Regions from separate parts of the Streptomyces sp. NPDC001410 genome, predicted to be linked through region 1. Evidence: riboswitches for the same ligand, from Rfam matches in the RefSeq annotation. Region 1 holds a riboswitch; the other holds the start of a gene.
The links. Region 1 has a riboswitch for cobalamin ahead of ACFY3C_RS15835 (cobalamin biosynthesis protein). Riboswitches for the same ligand answer to the same signal wherever they lie in the genome.

Region 1 (4,651 bases):
AGTCCACGACCTACCAGAACCCCTACTTCGACCGGCAGTACGAGGGCGCGCGCCAGGCGGGCCTGATCCGGGGCGCGTACCACTTCGCGCGGCCGGACCGCTCCTCGGGCGCCGAGCAGGCCGCGTACTTCGTGCAGCACGGCGGGGACTGGCGGGCGGACGGCTGGACGCTGCCGCCCGCGCTCGACATCGAGTACAACCCGTACGACGACAAGCACGAGTGCTACGGGCTGGACCGGACGCGGATGGTCGACTGGATCCGCTCCTTCAGCGACGAGGTCGAGCGGGAGACCGGCCGGCGTCCGGTCATCTACACCACCGCCCACTGGTGGCAGGCCTGCACCGGCGACAGCCGCGCCTTCGCCGGGGACCACCCCCTGTGGATCGCCCGGCACGGCACGTCGGACCCGGGAGAACTGCCGGGCGGCTGGACACACTGGACCTTCTGGCAGTTCGGCACCGAGGGCGGTCTGCCGGGTGACCAGAATCTCTTCAACGGGCCGCCGAGCCTGCTGCAGGCCTTCGCGCGGGGTTGGTAGCCAAGGGGCGCCTGGGGTGTCGGACTCGAACGACATCCCAGCCATCCTTTGACGACACCCTGACGCCTGCCTCAGTTCACCTTCCGTTCACCCAGGTTGCCTACGGTCCAACAGCCAATGACCTCGAACGATTGCCTGGGTAAATGGAAAACTTCTCGCTGATCCTCGCGATTGTGGTGGTAACCGCACTCGCGTTCGATTTCACGAACGGTTTCCACGACACCGCCAACGCGATGGCCACGACCATCTCGACCGGTGCGCTCAAGCCCAAGGTGGCGGTGGCCATGTCCGCCGCCCTCAACCTTGTAGGCGCTTTCCTCTCCGTGGAGGTCGCCAACACGATCTCCAAGGGCCTTGTCGATGAGAACGGCATCCGTCCCGAGGTCATATTCGCCGCCCTGGTCGGCGCGATCCTCTGGAACCTGATGACCTGGCTGGTGGGACTGCCGTCCAGCTCCTCGCACGCCCTGATGGGCGGCCTGATCGGCGCCACCGTCGCCTCCGCGGGCTTCGGTGCCGTCCACAGTGACGTGCTCGTCACCAAGGTGCTGCTCCCGGCGGTCGCCGCGCCGATCGTCGCGGGTCTCGCCGCGATGCTGGCCACCCGCTTCTCCTACGGCATCGGCAAGAACGCCGACGGCGAGGCCACCCGCAAGGGCTACCGCGCCGGTCAGATCGCCTCCGCCGGTCTGGTCTCCCTCGCCCACGGCACCAACGACGCGCAGAAGACGATGGGCATCATCACCCTCGCGCTGATCGCGGGCGGCGCCATCGCCCCCGGCTCCAACCCTCCCATCTGGGTCATCCTCTCCGCGGGTCTGGCGATCGCGCTCGGCACCTACATCGGCGGCTGGCGGATCATCCGCACCATGGGCAAGGGCCTGACCGACCTCGAGCCGCAACAGGGCTTCGCCGCCCAGACCAGCGCGGCCACGGCCATCCTGGCCTCCTCGCACCTCGGCTTCTCCCTCTCCACCACCCACGTCGTCTCCGGCTCGGTGATGGGTGCGGGTCTGGGCCGCAAGGGCGGTGTGGTCCGCTGGTCCACCGCGACCCGCATGTTCATCGCCTGGGCGCTGACCCTGCCGGCCGCCGCGCTGGTCGGCGCGGGCGCCGAGTCCGTCATGGACCTGGGTGACTGGGGCACCGCGGCCGTCGCCGTCTTCCTGGTCGGCGCCAGCGCCGCGATCTGGAAGATCTCCCGCCGCGAGGTCGTCGACCACACCAACGTCGTCGACGACACGGAGGAGCCGGCCGGCGTGGTGACCACCGCCATCGCCGCGGTGACCCCGCCGCCCGCGGGCATCGTCGCCGAGGACCTGTCGGTCACGATCCCGGCCCAGGCCACCACCGAACCGGCTCCGGCGACTCCGCCGGCCGCCGCAGTCTGACCGCCCGGAAACTGAAGGAAGCATCCCCATGAAGATCGACTGGGCGGCTCTCGGCTCCGTCTTCGGCGTCAGCCTCGCGTTCACGGTGGGCCTGGTGGCCCTGTTCACCCTCGGCGTCAACGGCCTGTCGCGCCGCGAGAAGGCCACGGCGCAGGGTGGGTCCGCGGCGCTGGCCGTGACCGGTGCGTACGTGTGCTTCGCGGCTTGTGCGGCCGCGGTGGCGTACGGGATCTATCTGATCGTGGCGAAGCCCTGACGCGTAAATCCTCATCGTCCGCCCTGTCGGCACCGATTCAGTCGGAGCGACAGGGCGGACGTGTGTCCGCCGCGGCCTGGACGCTCTTGCAGGCGATCACGGTCCGTGAGCGCGAGCGGGATCCCCGCATGCCGTCCGAGGGAGCGGAATTCACCGCAACCCGGTCGCTCGGCGCCGCCCGGCGGGCCGGCGATGTGGGCCTCAGCACAGTCCGGCTTCCCAGGTCAAAGGCAAGTTGACGGCCCTTCCGGGCGCGTGGTGGACTGCCCGGGCCATGTACGGCGGCAGGAGAGGAAGCCGGTGCGAATCCGGCGCGGTCCCGCCACTGTCACCGGGGAAGAAATCCCCGGGAGCCAGGAACTCTCACCGCCGGTCTCGTCGAACCAGGGCGTGGACACCCTGAGTGAGGACATATCGCCATGCGCGGCTGCCGATTGAGGTTCAGTAACCAGGCCCTGCCTGCCCCGACGGCCGGCTGAGCCGATGGGTGCCGATCGCTTCTACGCGTACGGCGCCGCCGCCGGCCTCGTCGGCGACCTGGTCCTCGGCGATCCGCGCCGCGGGCATCCGGTCGCCGCGTTCGGGCGGGCTGCCGCCGCCGTGGAACGCGCGCTGTGGCACGACCACCGCGGCTGGGGTGCGCTGCACACCGCCGTGTGCGCCGGAGGCGCCGTCGCGCTGGGGGCCGTGGCCGAGCGGGCAGTGCGCCGCTCCCCCGTCGCTTCCGTCGCGCTGACCGCCGCCGCCACCTGGGCCGTGGTCGGGGGTACTTCGCTCGCCCGGGAGGCGCGGACCGTCGGGCGCGCGCTGGAGGCCGGGGACGTCGAGGCGGCCCGGGCGCGCCTGCCGCATCTGTGCGGGCGGGATCCGCAGGCCCTCGACGCCGACGGGATCGCCCGAGCGGTCGTGGAGTCCGTCGCCGAGAACACCTCCGACGCCGTGGTGGGTGCGCTGGTGTGGGGTGCGGTGGGCGGGGTGCCGGGGCTGCTGGGGTTCCGGGCCGTCAACACCCTGGACGCGATGGTGGGGCACAAGTCGGCCCGCTTCCGGCGCTACGGCTGGGCTTCCGCCCGGCTCGACGACGTCGTCGGGTGGCCGGGGGCGCGGCTGACCGCCGTACTCGCCGCCGCGGCCGGACCGGACCCCCGCGGCGCGGTGCGTGCCTGGCGGGCGGACGCCCGCAAGCACCCGAGTCCCAACGCCGGGCCCGTCGAGGCCTCGTTCGCGGGTGCCCTCGGTGTCCGGCTGGGCGGGACGCTCTCCTACGGCGGACGCGTCGAACACCGGCCCGTACTGGGCGGGGACACCGGCCGGGCGGTCCGGGTCACCGACATCGACCGGGCCGTACGGCTCTCCCGCCGGGTCGGCCTGCTCGCGCTCGGCGTCACGGTCGCCGCGCGCCGACTCGTGAAGGGACGTGGCAAGTGAACGGTGGTCTGCTCGTCGCCGGCACCACCTCCGACGCCGGCAAGAGCGTCGTGACGGCCGGGATCTGCCGGTGGCTGGTGCGCCAGGGCGTCAAGGTCGCGCCCTTCAAGGCGCAGAACATGTCCCTCAACTCGTTCGTGACCCGGGAGGGTGCCGAGATCGGGCGGGCCCAGGCCATGCAGGCCCAGGCCTGCCGTGTCGAGCCGACCGCGCTGATGAACCCCGTGCTGCTCAAGCCCGGTGGCGAGCAGAGCAGTCAGGTGGTGCTGCTCGGCAAGCCGGTGGGCGAGCTGAGCGCGCGCGGCTTCTTCGGGGGGTCTGGGGGGGCGTCCCCCGGGAAAAGGCTGCACGGGGGGCGCCAACAGCAGCTGCTCGGCACGGTGCTGGACTGTCTGGCCGAGTTGCGGGGCACGTATGACGCGGTGATCTGTGAGGGGGCCGGTTCGCCCGCGGAGATCAATCTGCGGCGCACCGACATCGTGAACATGGGGATCGCGCGGAACGCGCGGCTGCCCGTGCTGGTGGTGGGCGACATCGACCGCGGAGGCGTGTTCGCCTCCTTCTTCGGGACCGTCGCGCTGCTGTCCCAGGAGGACCAGGAGCTGGTCGCCGGGTTCCTGGTGAACAAGTTCCGCGGGGATGTCAGCCTGCTGGAGCCGGGGTTGGACATGCTGCACGGGCTCACCGGGCGGCACACCTACGGCGTGCTGCCGTTCCGGCACGGGCTCGGCATCGACGAGGAGGACGGGATGGGGGTCCCCCCGCGCGAGCGAAGCCGAGCGTGGGGGAGGGTCTCCCTGCGCGGGACCGTGCGGGAGTCGAACACCGCCCCGCCCGTCGGCGAGGACGTGCTGCGGGTCGCCGTCTGCGCGGTCCCGCTCATGTCCAACTTCACGGACGTGGACGCGCTGGCCGCCGAACCGGGCGTCGTGGTGCGGTTCGTGGACCGGCCGGAGGAGCTGGCGGACGCGGACCTGGTCGTGGTCCCGGGCACGCGCGGGACCGTACGGGCGCTGGAGTGGCTGCGGGAGCGGGGC
Region 2 (4,651 bases), on a different contig from region 1:
CCCGCCGAACGCCTGTGGGTCAACCCGGACTGCGGGCTCAAGACCCGCGGCTGGCCGGAGGTACGGGCCTCCCTGGAGAACCTGGTCGCCGCGGCTCGGACCGTGCGCACGGAGATCTAGTCACCGAGCCCGCCCCGGCCGTACCGACCGGGGCGGGTCTGCACGGCCGCAACGCATGCCCGTACCGTCGTAGGCACGCAGTCCAGGACACCCCGCCCCGCGGCGGAAGCAGGAGGAAAAACCGCGTGACCAGCCGTGTCACTCTCATCTCACCCGCGACCACGCCCTCGCTGCGGCGGGCCCGTTTCGACGACGGCGACTCGATCGAGGACAGCGCGGCGGCACGGGCCAGGTCGGCGGCCGGGTCCCTGCCCGCAGCAGGCCGCCTCCTCGCCTCTCCCAGCGTGCGCTGCCGGGAGACGGCCGCCGCGCTCGGCCTCGACGCCTCGGTGGAACCGGAGCTCTCGGGTCTGGACGTGGGCCGGTGGCGAGGGCGGACGCTGGACGACGTCGGTGCCGTCGAGCCGGAAGCAGTAGCCCGCTGGCTGGCCGATCCCGGGGCTGCACCGCATGGCGGCGAGTCGGTGCGGGAGCTGTGTGCGCGGGTCGCGCGCTGGCTGGAGACGAGTGGGCCGGCGGACGGCAGGACGATCGCCGTGGTGGAGCCCGAGGTCGTACGGGCTGTGGTGGTGCACGCGTTGGGCGCACCCGAGGCGGCGTTCTGGCGCCTCGACGTCCCGCCGCTCACGGCGACGGAGGTCACCGGCCGGTCCGGGCGCTGGAACGTGCGGCTCGGACACGGCCTCGCCCAGCCTGGCGAGTGACAGCGGTCAGAAGGTCGCGTCCCGATGGCGACGCAACAGTGCCGCTATCGCGCACCGCAGGCAGTCGGTGTCCGTGTCGCCGGTCGTGCCGTGGTTGACGTGGCAGTCGGGCATCGCCCGCCGGCCCGGGCCCTCATCCCGGGTGCCGCATACGGTCGTTGGGCCACCGACCAGGGCCTCCAGCTCGTCGAGCAGTCTCTCGGTCCGCTTGACCTGCTGGGCGAGCACCCGTACGCGCGCGCTCTGGCCGCCGATCTGGCGTCGGCTGGCGATGAGTTGGGCGTACTCCTCCATGGTCAGGGCGACCGCCTCACGTCCGCCGAGCGTGATATGGCGCGGTTCGGGACGTTGTCTGGCCACTCGGCTCCTCCGCTCGTCGCCTCCGCCGGTGTCCCGGAAACGCGAGAGGGCCCCCGGACGGTTCCGAAGGGCCCTGTCGTGTCCTGAAGGGATCAGTGCGTGGCGGGAACTCTTCGCCCGGACGCGGCGGTCGCGGGCTTCGGGTTCAGCTGCCGCTCGGCCAACTCGCCGAAGAGCAGGCCGAATCCGCCCCACAGAACGGCCTGGATGGCCAGTGCGGAGAGGCGGAACCGCCACAGCAGGGTGGCCGGGAAGTCCTTCGGCACCTCGTTGACGACCGGCAGGAAGGCGTAGGCCAGGCCGATCGCGACGGCGAAGGCGGCGACCGCGAGGACAGTCGCGTACCAGGTGCCCAGGGTGGGTGCGAGGCGCTTGCCCAGGATGGTGGCGGCGACCGCCAGGAGCACGCTGAGCAGCATCATCAGGAAGTACAGGGTCGTCCGCCTGCCGATGGTGTCGGGCTCGCCGACCGACGGCGGGTTGGCCGGGTACTTCAGGAACGGGACGACGTACACGGCGAGCAGCGCGCAGCCGGACAGCAGCAGTGCGGTCGCCCGCGGGCTGAAGCGGCCGACACGGCCGAGCGCGACGCAGAAGGCGAGCGCGGCGATGCCGCCGAAGGCGACCCCGTAGACGAGGACACCGGTGGCGAGGCCCAGGGTGGACTGCAGGGAGCGGGAGACGACCTCCATCCCGTGCTCGTGAGTGTGGGCGTCCTCGAAGCTGATCGCGCTGTCGACGTTCGGCTCACCCAGGAAGTAGGCGGCGACCAGGGCGAGCACGCCGGCGGCCAGGCCGGCGAGCATGCCCCGGACGAGAAGGTTTCTCACGGTTGCGGAGTTCATGGCTGAGCGGCGTCCCTCGCGTCAGTGGCAGGGGAAGCCGAGCAGGTGGCGTGCGTCGTGCACCCACTCGTGGACGTCCGTGCCGTTGAACACGGAGGTGGCGCCCTGCTCGGCACCGACGAAGTACAGCAGGACGAGCATGAGGATGCCGAAGAAGACCGCCCACGGAGCGATCGCCTTGAGCGGCAGCGTGGCGGGAACGGCGGGGGTGGTGGCTGTCGGCTGGGCGACGGTCTGCGCCATGGCAGGACCTCCTCTGGGAGTTCGCGTCCCATCTCGGTGGTGCACATGACGACGGCCACGGGTCTGACTCACGGGACACCCAGGGGTGTTCCGCATACAGTGGCGCGACCGTTCCGGATTCCCACCGGCTTCCGTCTCGCCGTCGTCGATATCGGACAGACCGTACCGCGTGGCGCGTGCATGGCCAAGACCGCGTCGTCCTTCGTGATCTTCCTCTCGCGTCGGCCGCTGCGATGACGGCGGGTCGGGTCTGCCGGGCTGTGCGGCCCGGCAGACCTGCTCCGTCCTCGTGCCGCTAGCCGCGGCGGCCCGACGGATCGGGTGCAACCGTGTCCCGGTTCTGGCCGGGAACCGAACCGGTGTCAGGCGATCCGGCACCGGCCGCTTCCCGTGCCTGGTCCCCGTGGCCCGGCCACCACGCCGCGTGGCCGATCAGCGCGGTGAGGCTCGGCGTGAAGAACATCGCCATCACGAAGGCGGCGACCGCGATGCCGAAGGAGACCGCGAAACCCATCTCCGTCAGCAGCGAGTTGCCCGCCAGCATCATGGTGGCGAAGGTAGCCGCCAGGATGAAGCCGGCCGCCGCCACGGTCGGCCCGGCGTGCCGGAGCGCCATGCCGGCCGCCTCGCGGGGCTCGCGGCCCTCGCGGGCCTCCTCGCGGAGCCGGGCGATCATGAGGATGTTGTAGTCGGTGCCGATGGCGACCACGAACAGGTACATGATCACCGGGAGCATGAACATCAGACCCGAGTGCCCCTGCCCCTCCTGGAAGATCCAGACCGTGGCACCGAGGGTGGCACCGAAGCCGAGGCCCACCGAGGCCATCAGGTACCAGGGGGCGACCACACTGCGCAGCAGCAGCCCCAGGATGATCATGATGAGGAGGGCGGCGACGGGGAAGACCGTCCGGTAGTCGTGATTGACGGCCGTGGCGATGTCCTTGTAGATCGAGGACATGCCGCCGACGACGGCTTCGGTGCCCTTGGGGGCGTCGGAGTGCGCGACGTCGCGCACCTCGCCCACGGCATCGATCGCCTTGTCCGTCGACGCCTCGTACTTGAGCGTGACGGTGAAGTCGGCGGTGGTGCCGCCCTTGTTCAGCTGGGTAAGGCGGGCGTTCGCGACGCCGTCCACAGCCCCGAGCTTCTGCGCGTACGCGTCCAGGCCGGACTTGTCCAGCTGCTGGCCGTCGGTGCTGGACAGGAAGACGTCGGTGGGTGCGGCGGCGCCCGCCGAGTACGCCTTCTGCATCTCGTCCTGGACGACCATGGACTCCTTGGTCTTGGGCATGGAGCCCGCCGCCAGGTCGAACGTGGCGTTGAAGCCGAGGGTGCCGAGCGACAGTGCGACCAGGACGAGGCCGGACACCGCGGCGGTCAGCGCCGGACGGCGCTGCACGCCGCGGCCGAGGGCGGCGAACCGGGCGTTCTCCGGCTCCCGCTGCCAGGACTTGGAGGGCCAGAAGACCTTCGGTCCGATGAGCGAGACCACGGCCGGGATCAGGGTCAGGCCCGCGACCAGCGTGGCGGCGACCGCGATGGCGAGTGCCGGGCCCATCTGCTTGAGGAAGCCGAGCGTGGACAGCACCAGCGCGAGGAAGGCGATGATGACCGCTCCGGCGGCCGAGGCGATGGCCTCGCCGACCCGGTCGACCGCGTTGATCATGGCCTGTTTCGGCTCGTCGCCGGCGCGCAGGCGCTCGCGGTAGCGGAACATCAGGAAGAGGAAGTAGTCCGTGCCCACGCCGAAGAGCACGACGATCAGGATCGACGAGATCGAGCTGTTGGCCTGCAGGTCGAACAGCTTGGTGGCGTAGGCGATCAGGCCGTTGGCGACGGCCGACACCAGGCCGATCAGGACCAGGGGGAGGATCGCAAGGATCGGCGCACGGAAGATGATCAGCAGGGTGACCAGGATGATCGCGAAGGTGCCGATACCGATCAGTGCCTGGCCCCGCTTGGACGAGTCCTGCTGGTCCAGGGCCTGCGCGGCCGAGCCACCGAGCTTGACGTCGAGGTTCGTGCCCTTGGCCAGTTCCTTGACGTCGTCGCGCAACACCTTGGCCGCGTCGATCTGTTTGGGCTGGCCGGCGTTCTTGCTGTCCATCTGCACCAGGGTCAGGTCATACCTGCCGTCCTTGGACGGCTGGCCGGGGACGACCTTCTGCACCTGGTCGATGTGCTTGTTGCCCAGCTGTGAAGTGATCCGGGCGATGTCCTGTTTGTCGGCGGCGGTGAGCTTGCCGCCGTCGGTGCGTTGGTACAGCGCGATCGCGGACGGGGTGAAGGCGCTGGGGAACGCCCTCTCCTGTAGCTCCGCCGCTTTGATCGACTCGTAACTCTTTGGCAGGAAACTGCTCTCGTCGCTGTTCGAGGGCA

Region 2: linked by a shared signal. The riboswitch ahead of ACFY3C_RS07815 (CbtB-domain containing protein) and the one ahead of ACFY3C_RS15835 (cobalamin biosynthesis protein) in region 1 are both predicted to bind cobalamin.

What each region holds. Positions count from the first base shown of each region.
Region 1 covers NZ_JBIAWE010000006.1:419,364-424,014, reverse strand. The annotation lists gene ACFY3C_RS15850 (lysozyme) at 1-539, shown strand, start outside; gene ACFY3C_RS15845 (anion permease) at 683-1,930, shown strand; gene ACFY3C_RS15840 (hypothetical protein) at 1,959-2,186, shown strand; cobalamin riboswitch at 2,428-2,570, shown strand; gene ACFY3C_RS15835 (cobalamin biosynthesis protein) at 2,670-3,614, shown strand; gene ACFY3C_RS15830 (cobyric acid synthase) at 3,611-4,651, shown strand, end outside.
Region 2 covers NZ_JBIAWE010000003.1:259,266-263,916, reverse strand. The annotation lists gene metE (5-methyltetrahydropteroyltriglutamate--homocysteine S-methyltransferase) at 1-120, shown strand, start outside; gene ACFY3C_RS07830 (histidine phosphatase family protein) at 246-824, shown strand; gene ACFY3C_RS07825 (hypothetical protein) at 831-1,184, opposite strand; gene ACFY3C_RS07820 (CbtA family protein) at 1,277-2,029, opposite strand; gene ACFY3C_RS07815 (CbtB-domain containing protein) at 2,051-2,272, opposite strand; cobalamin riboswitch at 2,309-2,451, opposite strand; gene ACFY3C_RS07810 (MMPL family transporter) at 2,568-4,651, opposite strand, start outside.